Linked DNA regions of Hymenobacter swuensis DY53. The protein of the gene in region 1 binds, or shares a complex with, the protein of each later gene. Links are inferred from orthologs where the notes say so. Each region holds a gene or a part of one and is shown in the gene's direction. Other genes may lie near its edges.

Region 1 (7,646 bases):
CTGAGCGCGGTGCTGAACTTGTGGTTGAACGTATGCGTCAACTCGGCCTGGGTGCTGAGCTGAGGCCAGAGCGCCGGATTACCCACGCGGTAAGAAAGTGGGTCAACGTAGGAACGGAAGGGATTGAGCTGGTTGTACGTCGGCCGGTCGAGGCGGCGGCTGAGGGAAAAGCCCACCTCGTGGTGGTCAGTTACGGTGCGGGTAAGCCGAAGGCTGGGAAACAGCTGAAAATACCGGCGACTGAACTCCTGGCTCCCTATCTGCTGCCGGCCGTCGGTGGCAGTATGCTCTCCGCGCAGGCCGGCTGTGAGGGTAAGCGTAGGCCGGGAACGGGTCAGACTCACGTAAGCCGCGCTGATGGTTTCCTCGTAGCGGAAGCGGTTGGTAAGGCCCGCATCTACCTGCCGCACGCCATCTTTCTCCCGTTCAAATAGTACGTCATTATCCGATGAAACCCGGCTGGTTTTCAGGCCGGTTTCCAGCCGCAGCCCGTGCCGCAGGCTGCGTACGTAATCGGCCTTGGCACTCCCGATGGTCAGGCGGCCGTTCTGGTCGCCTAGCAGGCGACTGGGAGTGTAGTAGGAGCTAAGCAGGTTGCTGGATTGCAGGTCAAGCGTGCGGGTAAGGTCGTAGCGGGCCAAGTCGGCGTCCATTGTCAGTTCCGGGGTGCCCAGCGAGTCTTTCCGGAATTGATGCCGCAGGCTCAGGTTGGCGGCCACGTTGGGCGTCAGCAGCGTCCGGTGGTTCCGGGCTTCCAACTGCGCCGTCAGCTGCCCTTGGGCATCGTACAACTCCGAGTAGTTACGGCCCAGCGACGGTAAACGACTTGCCAGTCCGCTTACCACCGCCCCCAGAGTAGTGCGGTCGGTGAAGGAGTACTCGATGCCGGCGCGCCAGGTATGGGACTGTATATGGCTGCGGGTGTCGTTGCGCTGCGTAACGAAGCGGACCGGCTGCCCATCCTGCAGGTACGTGCGGTCAAAGCGCAGCTCCTGAAACAGCTGGCGGTCGGTGTACGCGTAAGAGCTATAGAGACTGAGCTTCTGACGGCGGTAATTGAGGTTCAGGCCACTGGTGAACTTGCCGTACCGTCCCCGGCCGTACGCCGCATTGGTGCTGCCATTGAAGCCCTGCCGCTGGTCTTTTTTCAGGCTGATGCTGATAACGCCGGCTCCACCCTGCGCATCGTATTTGGCAGGTGGGTTGGTAATAAGCTCGATACTGCGTATCTGCTCGGCCGGCAGGGCCTGGAGCATGCTGGCCAGCTCCGCCCCGGTAAGTGGCACCCGTTTACCGTCAATCAATACCAGCAAACCGGTTTTTCCGCGCAGCATCAGGTTGTCGTTGGCATCCAACACCATGCCGGGGGCACGGCCCAGCACGTCCAGAGTAGTATTGCCTGCGCTCAGCAGGCTGCCTTCCACGTTCACGATGGTCCGGTCAGCCAGGCGCTCAAACACGGGCCGCTGGCCGGTTACGGTCACCTCTTTAAGCTGTGTTGCTGTTCCGGTCACCAGCCGGAAAGCCAGGGGAGTGGCGGGGCCGGCCGTAACGTCCAGCGGGCCTGCCCAGCCCCGGCCGTAGCCTAGCTGACTGACCGATACCAGGTAACGGCCGATAACGGGTGGTTGCAGCTGAAATTGACCTGCCGCGTCGCTGAATTCAGTTTTGACTACTACTGAATCGGTGGCGCGGTGCAGCGTGACGGTGGCGTACTCCAGGGCTGAGCCGGTAGCAGTTCGTACAGCGCCAGTAATAGGAGCGGGGCGGAGTTGCTGCGCCCGCAAATCAGGGGCACTAAGTAGCAAAAGAACCGTGGTAGCCAATGGAAAGCCGGCTCCCGGGCAGGAAATAGAAGAAAGCATACAGTACACGTTCCGGTGGTTGTGAAAGGCGGAAAGTGCAATAGGAGATAGAGCGGTAACTGCAGATCAAACGCAGCTAAAACAGAGTAGAAACCTCTGGCTGCCACAAAATAGCGGCCGATAGCGGCAACAATATAGATAGTTTATCTTAATCTGATGCAAGAAAACCAGACCGATGCAAAAGGCGGGAAAACAGCCCGAACACACCACCGGCCTTGCAACTGCTGCAAGGCCGGTGGTGTAAAAAGCAGGAATGTAGGTTTACTTCAGTCGTTCCAGGGCAGCACGCAGCCGGGGCAGGGCGGCCTCAATGGATGCCAGCGAGGCACCTCCCACCGACATGCGGAACCACGGCGACGCGCCATCGGTACCAAAGGCACTGAAGGGTACCAGGGCCAGCCGCGCTTCGCTGATAAGGTAAGACGTTAGCTCCTTGGTAGAGGTCAGCACTTGGCCGTCAGGAGTAGTGCGGCCCAGCACGTCCAGCTTGGCCGTGAGGTAGATAGCCCCCATCGGTACCATCGAATCTACGGGCAGACCGTCGGCTTTCATGGCTTGCAGGCCCTGGTGCAACGCGTCGAGGCTGTGCTGCACCTTTTCTTTGAACGCACCCAGAAAGTCATCTACGGCAGCGGTTTGGGGGAGGTAGGTAGCAGTGGCAACCTGCTCGGCCTTGGGAGCCCACGCGCCTACGTGGCCCAGGATTGCCTTCATCTTGTCAATTACCGGAGCCGGTCCGAAGGCGTAGCCTACGCGCACTCCCGTAGCAGCCAGACACTTGGAAATACCGTCGATATAAACGGTGTACTCGCGCAGTTCGGGGCGCAGGTTCACCGGGTCGTAGTGCTCGGTATTGCCGAAAGTCAGTAACCAGTAAATCTGGTCGTAGAGTATATATAAGGGCTTTTCGCCGGGGGCGCGCCGCTTGTTCTCTGCCAGTACTAGGTCGCAGATGGCTTCCAGATCCTCGCGGCTGAACACGGTGCCGGTAGGGTTGAGCGGGGAGCACAGGGCCAGCAGCGTGGCCCCGGCCAGGTGCGGTGCCAGCTCGGCAGCCGTGGGCATGAAGTTGTTTTCGGGGCGGGTGGGCACCATTACGGCCTCGGCCGAGGAGAGGTGGCAGTAGTGGTTGTTGTTCCAACTGGGTACCGGAAATACCACTTTGTCACCGGGGTCTACCAGGGCCAGATAGGTGGCGTAGATGAGCGGCCGAGAGCCGCCCGCCACCAGAAAATCGTTGGGTGAGTAGCTCAGGCCCAGGCGCGACTCCGTAAAAGCCGCCGCCGCTTCGCGCAGGGCAGCCATACCGTTGGCGGGCGGGTAGTTGGTGTGCCCGGCCTGGTAGGCATGGGTAATTTCAGCCTGCAGCTCCGTGGGAATGGGGAAAATAGACGGGTCGAAGTCGCCAATGGTGAGGTTACAGATCTGCTCCCCCTTGCGGATCATGTCGTTGACTTCGTTGCCGATTTTGATGATTTCGGAGCCAATCAGGCTGCCGGCCATTCGCGAAACTTGCATGGTTGGTGTTGGTTTGGGTCGGCCAAATATAGAGGACAGCAGTTGCCGGGCCCGGTCTGGCGGGTAAAAACCTGCGAAAAAACCGGCTGCAACCAGATGATGGTGGAGATGCCGGGCCGCCGGGCCGGCATCGGCAGGCTAGCCCAACCCACCAAGGACAATGCAGAATAGGTAGACGAAAGAAAGCCACTGATTTCGCGGCAGAATAACCAAATTTGCAGGCTCAAGTTATTCAGGCGTACATATGCGGCCTCTCCGGATGATGAATCAGACCATCGAAATTCCTTCCCTCGACGCGTTGCCGGCTGTGGCCGGGCAGGTGCGCGCCGCGGTACAGGGCCACCCCATCATTTGCTTTGAAGGCGAGATGGGGGCGGGCAAAACCACCTTTATTAAAGCCCTATGCCGTAGCCTGGGCGTGCAGGAAGAGGTCAGCAGCCCCACGTTTTCCCTGATCAACGAATACCGCACGGCCCAGAACGAACCCATCTACCACTTCGATTTCTACCGCCTTAACACCCCACAGGAGGCCGAAGACATCGGGGCGCTAGAGTACTTTGATTCTGGCTATCTTTGCCTGATTGAGTGGCCGAGCCGCATTGAGGCCCTACTGCCCCCTGACCGACTGCTCATTACCCTCTCCGTCACCGGACCATCTGCGAGGGAATTAAGAATTAAAAATTAAAAATGGTCAGCTCTGCTTGCTGCAAAATTGACTGTGTGCTCAATTTTTAATTCATAATTCATAATTTTTAATTCAAGAAAATGCCCGACGCAGTGCCCCCCGGATTTGAGTCGCTGGCTACCAGCCGCGCCTATTTCACCCAGGAATCTATGCTGGCCGTGGAAACCCGGAAGCGGAAGCTGTTCATTGGGCTACCCCGGGAAACCTCCCTGCAGGAAAACCGCATCTGCCTTACGCCCGAGGCGGTGAAGCACCTGGTGGAAGCAGGCCACGAAATTCTGCTGGAAAGCGGGGCCGGGGAACCCAGCAAGTACTCCGACCACGAGTACTCCGAGGCCGGGGCCACCGTGGCCTACTCCCAGAAAGAGGTATTTGAGGCGGACATCATCCTGAAAGTGGCCCCCGTCACGTACGATGAGATGGAGTACCTGCGGGCTGGCCAGACGTTGATTTCGGCCCTGCAGTTTGGTTCGCTCACGGCCGAGTACATCACGGCTCTGCTGCGCAAAAAGGTAAACGCCATCAGCTTCGAGTTAATCAAGGACCCCAGCGGTACCCGGCCGGTAGTGCGGGCCATGTCGGAAATTGCGGGCTCCACCGTGATGCTCATTGCCGCCGAGTACCTGGCACGTTCCAACGAAGGCAAAGGCATTATTCTGGGCGGCATTACGGGCGTGCCGCCTTCGCAGGTGGTAATTCTGGGGGCCGGCACGGTAGCTGAATACGCTGCCCGCGCTGCCTCCGGGCTGGGGGCCGAGGTGAAGGTATTCGATAACCACCTCTACAAGCTGCGCCGCCTCAAGCAGAACCTGGGCCAGCCCCAACTCTATACCAGCACCCTCGATACCTTCGCGTTGAACCAGCAAATTCGGCGCGCCGACGTAGTTATTGGGGCCCTGAACGCCGAAGAAGGCCGGATTCCGTTCATGGTGTCGGAAGATGCTATTTCCATGATGGCTCCTGGCTCGGTGGTCATTGATGTGAGCATTGACCAGGGCGGCTGCTTTGCCACCAGCGAAATGACCAGTCATAGCAAACCCGTCTTCCGCAAATACGACGTGATTCACTACTGTGTACCCAACATTGCCTCCCGGGTACCACGCACGGCCACCAACGCGCTAAGCAACATTTTCACGCCTATTCTGCAGGAAATCAGCCAGCACGGCGGTATCAACGAGGTGCTATTTACCAACGAGCATTTCCGCTCCGGCGTGTACGTGTACAAAGGCTCTCTTACCAACGCCAGCATTGCCCGCCGCTTCAACATGCGCTATAAGGAACTGGCCCTGATGATTGCTGTACGTAACTAAATCACGGATTTAGCCGGATGTTGAGGATTACACGGATTTTAGGATTGTGTTGGCAGGTCAGGTCTGTCAGGTTGAGCGGAGTACGTCTGCAGCTTCAGAAAACCTGTTGTTCCGGCAAAGCCAGAACGTCATGCTGAGCTTGCCGAAGCATCTCTGCCGCTTCATTGTAGCAATCCAATGGAGTGGTGGAGATACTTCGGCAAGCTCAGCATGACGTTTTTGTTTGCAATTGCACCTACTAACCCTGCCACTGCTCAGCTTTCCGGGGGCAGGAGGCGAATGATGAAGTTTTTGAGTGGGTTCTTTTTGATGAGGGTGACCAGCTGGCCGTTGGCGTACTGGTACTCATCCTCGCGGCCGGCGCGGGTGGCGAGCCAGCGGCCGGGGCGGCCCGGGCGCAGCGTGAAGTAGTCGCCGAAGTATTCGGCAAAGGCCCGCGCCTGGCCGGCTGGCGGCTCGGCAAAAAACAGGTTCGTGACGGCGTAGCGGATGGGCTGGGTTTCGGTGGCCTGGTAGTCGTGCTTGTACTGGTGGGCCACGATGTCGTAATGGTCGCCCTTCCACTCGGTGCGGGTGCTGAAGTTGCCCTGGTTGGTACGCGCATCTACTGTGGACAGCACCAGCTGGCCGTTGCGGAAGCGGTTGACGACGTGGTAGTAGATGACGACGTGGTAGAACAGGAAATTTACCTGCACGTCGCTCACCAGCGAGTACGTCACCTCGGGGCCAACCGGTGGTTGGCGGGTGGCCGTCATGGTGCCTACCCGCACGCCCGCTACCTCAATGGCGTAGCGCCGTACCTCCGCCGCAGCCGGCGGCGGGCTGGCCGCCGCGGGCAGGGTACCGGACAAAAGCAAAGCCGACAGAAACATGTAGGTAGAGCAGAGAGGAAGTAAGGCGACGAGCAGAACGGTTAAAACACACCAAAGCCCGTCATGCTGAGCTTGCCGAAGCATGACGGGCTTTGGTAGTAATACCGCTGCCTAGCAGCAACCGCCGCCGTCGTAGTGGTAGGTGGAGGGAGAAATGAAGATATCGGAGCTGCCCAGGGCGGCCAGGTTAGCGGCGGTTTTGTCGCACACGGCCAGGGGCTGGTTCTGCAGCAGCACGTGGCCCTTGTGGTCGTCGAAGTATTCTTCGCCGCCGTAGTAGATGGCCGTGCGGCCCGTGAAGATGCAGGGACCATCGGCGGGCATGGGGTCCTTGATGGCGCACACTTCCACGCTCTCGATGAAAATCAGCTCGTCGGTGGCGTAGTGCTGGGGCGAAAGCACCCGGTAGGCGCGCTTGGCCCGCACTTCCACCGTACCGAAGCCGACTTCCGTAATCATATCCAGGTATTGCTGCAGCGGCAAGGAGCCGGTGAGGCAGAGCGCGCGCAAGCGCTCATCGGCCCGCAGCTCATCGCTCATGGGCTGCTCGCAGGTGGGGTCCGACATCACCAAGCGGCCGTGGGGCTTCAGCACCCGGTAGGTTTCCTGCAGGGCGCGGCGCAGATCATCCAGCTTGAAAATGTTGAACAGGCAGTTTTGGGCGGCCACGTCCACGCTTTCGTCGGCCACGGGCAGGTGCAATGCGTCGCCGGCCCGCAAATCCACGAATTCCGACTTAAACCAGTCGTTCTGACGCTCGGCTTCCTGCATGTTTTCGCGGGAGGCGTCCAGCATCTCGCTCACCACATCCACCCCGATGATGGCTCCGGGGCGGCGGCTGAAGTAGGCAAACTGCAGCAGTTCCATGCCCCCGCCCACGCCCACGTACAGCACGGTGGGGCTGTTGGTCAGGTCGCGCGGGTTCACGGTGCTGCCGCAGCCGTAGTTCATGGACAGCATCCGTTGCGGAATGCTCAGGCCGGGCAGCTGCCAGATGGGATTAGTCGTGCAGCAAAGGCCCACCTGGGGCTCCTGGGCCGCCTGGCGGTACACGTCGGCGGTGGTTTCTAAATAGCTCATGCGGGCTGGGGAGAGAAAAGAAAATAAGGCGGGGAGGGGCGTAGCCGGTAGGCTACTGCTTGTTTAGATTCCAGTTATAGTCGAGGTAGTCAATCTTCGTATTGCCGTCGATTTTGGTCGTGGCGTAGCGGTTCACCCACTTCACCACCGACTGCCCGTTCTGTTCCCAGTCGCCCTTGTACCAATCAAAGTACTTAGAGAGCTGGGCCTGGTCTTTGGCCAACTTGTTTTTGGCCGGGTTGTTCAGGAAGTCCCGGCCCTGGTCGTCGAGCTGGGCGTTGAGCTTGTCGGCGGTGTAGGCTTCGTTGCGCAGGCG
Region 2 (2,852 bases), 1.3 Mb from region 1 along the record:
GGCCATATTCCGGAATGCGCGGCACGTTCTGGCGGTCCAGCACGAAACGGCCGTTGCGCAGGCCCAGGGCCTCAATCTTAAAATCGAAGGGCTTGCTGACTTTGGTGGTATCGGACGGGCCCAGCAGCCGCTTCACGGAGCTGATGAACTGGTCGAGGGTGGTGGAATCAGGCTGGTCTTTGTAAGTGACCAGGTTAAAGCGCGGCTCCTCCAGCGTGAGCTTGCCCACGTGCAGATGGCTGGGGTCGAACACGGTGAACAGCCGGATGTCGGCATCGGCCCGCCCGATGTTGAACAGCTCATTGCCGCGCCGGTCCAGCACCCGCACGCCTTCCAGCAGCACCCGCGAAAACGGCCGAATATCCACCCGGTTCACCAGCACTTTCTGGCCCAGCTTGTCGGTCAGGATGCGGGCCGCGCGTTGCGCTACATTGGTCTGCACGCTCGGAATCCGCAACGCCACCAGCGCCCCCACTACGGCCAGTACTACCAGCAGCAGCAGGGCAAACACGACTTTCAGGAGGACGGACAGAAACCGGGGCACGGAGAAGAGGGGCTGAAACGGGGCAACAACAAAGATAGGCACTTACCCCCGACCGTTGCCTGGGAGGCTGGCTGCCGGCAAAAACGTTTACCTGCCGCGTAAGGTTAAAGAAAACGCCCGAAGCGACAATCTGGTGTTTTGCCCCGACCTTTGTGCGGAGAAAGAGTATCTGTCATCCTGAGCTTGCGAAGGACCTGACCACGCCTGAATGACTTGTTCTGATGGTTGATCTGATGGAATAAGGTCCTTCGCAAGCTCAGGATGACAGCCTTTCACTCATTTACTCCGTTACTCAACTGCTCTTCAAATGACCATTCTCGCCATTGAGTCTTCCTGTGACGATACCTCGGCCGCTGTATTGGTGAACGGGGAAATCCGCTCCAATGTGGTGGCCACCCAACAGGTGCACGAGCAGTACGGCGGCGTGGTGCCCGAATTGGCCTCCCGGGCCCACCAGCAGCACCTGATTCCGGTGGTGGAAGCGGCCCTGCAGAAAGCCGGCGTCAGCAAAGCCGACCTCGATGCCATAGCCTTCACCCAGGGGCCGGGCCTGCTGGGCTCTTTGCTGGTGGGCGGTATGTTTGCCAAAACCCTGGCCCTGGCCCTGAATAAGCCTTTGATAGCCGTAAACCACATGCGGGCCCACATTCTGGCCCACTTCATTGAGGACCCCAAGCCCCGGTTCCCGTTCCTGTGCCTGACCGTGAGCGGCGGCCACACCCAGCTGGTAGTCGTGCGCTCGGCCCTGGATATGCAGATCATCGGGCAGACCACCGACGACGCGGCCGGCGAGGCCTTCGACAAAACCGGCAAACTGCTGGGCCTGCCGTACCCGGCCGGTCCGCACCTCGATAAGCTGGCCCGCCAGGGCAACCCCACCCGCTTCCCGCTGCCGGTGGGCACCATGCCCGGCTATGACTTCTCGTTCAGCGGGCTGAAGACGGCCGTGCTCTACTTCCTGAAAAAGGAAACGGCCAAGAACCCCGACTTCATCCAGGAAAACCTGCCGGACCTCTGCGCCAGCATCCAGCACACCATCATCCAGACGCTGCTGCGCCAGCTGCGCCGCGCCGCCCACGACCAAGGCCTCACCCAGGTTGCTCTGGCCGGCGGCGTGGCCGCCAACAGCGGGCTGCGCCAGGCGTTGCAGGACGAGGCTGCCGCGCAGGGCTGGGAAGTATTCATCCCCGCCTTTCAGTACTGCACCGATAATGCCGGCATGGTGGCCATAACCGCCCAGTTCCAGTATAAAGCCGGCGACTTCGCCGACCAACTAGTCAGCTCCGACCCGCGCCTGAAGCTGGCGTAGGCTGTCATTGTGAGCAGCGCGAAGCACCCAAAGGACAGCGCAGCTACTCCTTTTCAGAAGGCGAAGCGTCCGAAGTTGCTTAACCCCTGCCACCACTAGGTACCGAAACGCGCAGGGTCGCGTCGCTGCATCCGTGCTGCAACCGTTATTTTCGGCCCGGAAACAGCCCTGCTACTGTCGGCTGCGTACACCTTCCACTGCAACCCCCCGCGCTATCCACCGCGCGCCACTGCCCGAAACCACCGTGAGCAAGAAAGACGACAAACCCAAGAATATCAACATCCAGAACCGCCGGGCCCGCCACGAGTACGCGTTTCTGGTGCAGTATGAGGCTGGCATGATGCTGCAGGGTACTGAAATCAAGAGTATCCGGGAGGGCAGCGTGCAGCTCCAGGATGGCTTTTGCACCTTCCACCAGGATGGTAGCCTGTGGGCCCACAACATCACCATTGCCCAGTACACCGAGGGCACCTACAACAACCACGAGCCCACCCGCGCCCGCAAACTGCTGCTCAACAAAAAGGAGCTGAAGCAGCTGGCCGGCAAAGCCCAGGAGCAGGGCCTCACCATCATTCCGGTGCGCATGTTCGTCAGCGACCGGGGCTTTGCCAAGCTGGAAATTGCGTTGGCCAAAGGCAAGAAGCTCTACGACAAGCGCGACGACCTCAAGGCCAAAGACCAGAAGCGCGAAATGGACCGCGCCCGGGACTACTAGGTGAGATAGTGAGGTGGTGAAATGGTGAGTTTTTACGTTGATTTTTGGTGAGTTACATTTTAAGCGGGAGCTTCGCAGAACTATTGAGTAGTGTGCTTAAACAAGCAACGTCTACTTACGCAAGGTGAACGTTAAACTCACCATTTCACCATCCCACCACCTCACTATCTCACCATTTTGGAATACGGAATCTGCGCGCTGAGCGCCGTGCCGGTGCGGGCCGAGCCCTCCGATAAAGCCGAAATTGTCACGCAGCTCGTTTTTGGAGAGTGCTATTCCGTGCT

Evidence for each region.
Region 2: the proteins of tsaE (region 1) and tsaD are in contact, whole or in part, in a crystal structure (PDB 6N9A), measured with the Thermotoga maritima proteins. The link is inferred for Hymenobacter swuensis DY53 from one-to-one orthologs. Residues at the interface, in WP_004082108.1 of Thermotoga maritima: Leu37, Gly38, Lys46, Lys57, Val59, Lys60, Ser61, Thr63, Phe64, Thr65, Leu66, Met67, Val69, Pro71, Tyr82, Arg83, Leu84, Asp86, Asp88, Phe89, Asp93, Ile128, Asp130, Glu131, Arg134; in WP_004082750.1 of Thermotoga maritima: Cys10, Asp11, Arg49, His50, Leu82, Gly84, Gly135, Gly136, Glu154, Thr155, Leu156, Asp157, Asp158, Ser159, Glu162, Asp165, Lys166, Arg169, Leu170, Tyr175, Lys213, Thr214, Leu217, Tyr218, Gln221, Arg222, Asn324.

The regions. Positions count from the first base shown.
Region 1 is NZ_CP007145.1:2,187,323-2,194,968, forward strand. What follows is about bases 2,542-5,347. They hold tsaE (tRNA (adenosine(37)-N6)-threonylcarbamoyltransferase complex ATPase subunit type 1 TsaE), read left to right. Parts: upstream 2,542-3,627; coding sequence 3,628-4,068; downstream 4,069-5,347. Other genes in these bases: HSW_RS10625 (pyridoxal phosphate-dependent aminotransferase), read right to left, coding at 2,542-3,383; HSW_RS10635 (alanine dehydrogenase), read left to right, coding at 4,149-5,347. Also shown: HSW_RS10620 (outer membrane beta-barrel protein), read right to left, coding at 1-1,865; more of HSW_RS10625, read right to left, coding at 2,127-2,541; more of HSW_RS10635, read left to right, coding at 5,348-5,378; HSW_RS10640 (DUF6134 family protein), read right to left, coding at 5,633-6,229; arsenosugar biosynthesis arsenite methyltransferase ArsM, read right to left, coding at 6,362-7,330; HSW_RS10650 (DUF547 domain-containing protein), read right to left, coding at 7,383-7,646. UniProt on the Escherichia coli protein: Required for the formation of a threonylcarbamoyl group on adenosine at position 37 (t(6)A37) in tRNAs that read codons beginning with adenine.
Region 2 is NZ_CP007145.1:3,486,794-3,489,645, reverse strand. It holds tsaD (tRNA (adenosine(37)-N6)-threonylcarbamoyltransferase complex transferase subunit TsaD), read left to right. Parts: upstream 1-851; coding sequence 852-1,853; downstream 1,854-2,852. Other genes in the region: HSW_RS16230 (C40 family peptidase), read left to right, coding at 2,746-2,852; smpB (SsrA-binding protein SmpB), read left to right, coding at 2,098-2,568; HSW_RS16245 (translocation/assembly module TamB domain-containing protein), read right to left, coding at 1-544.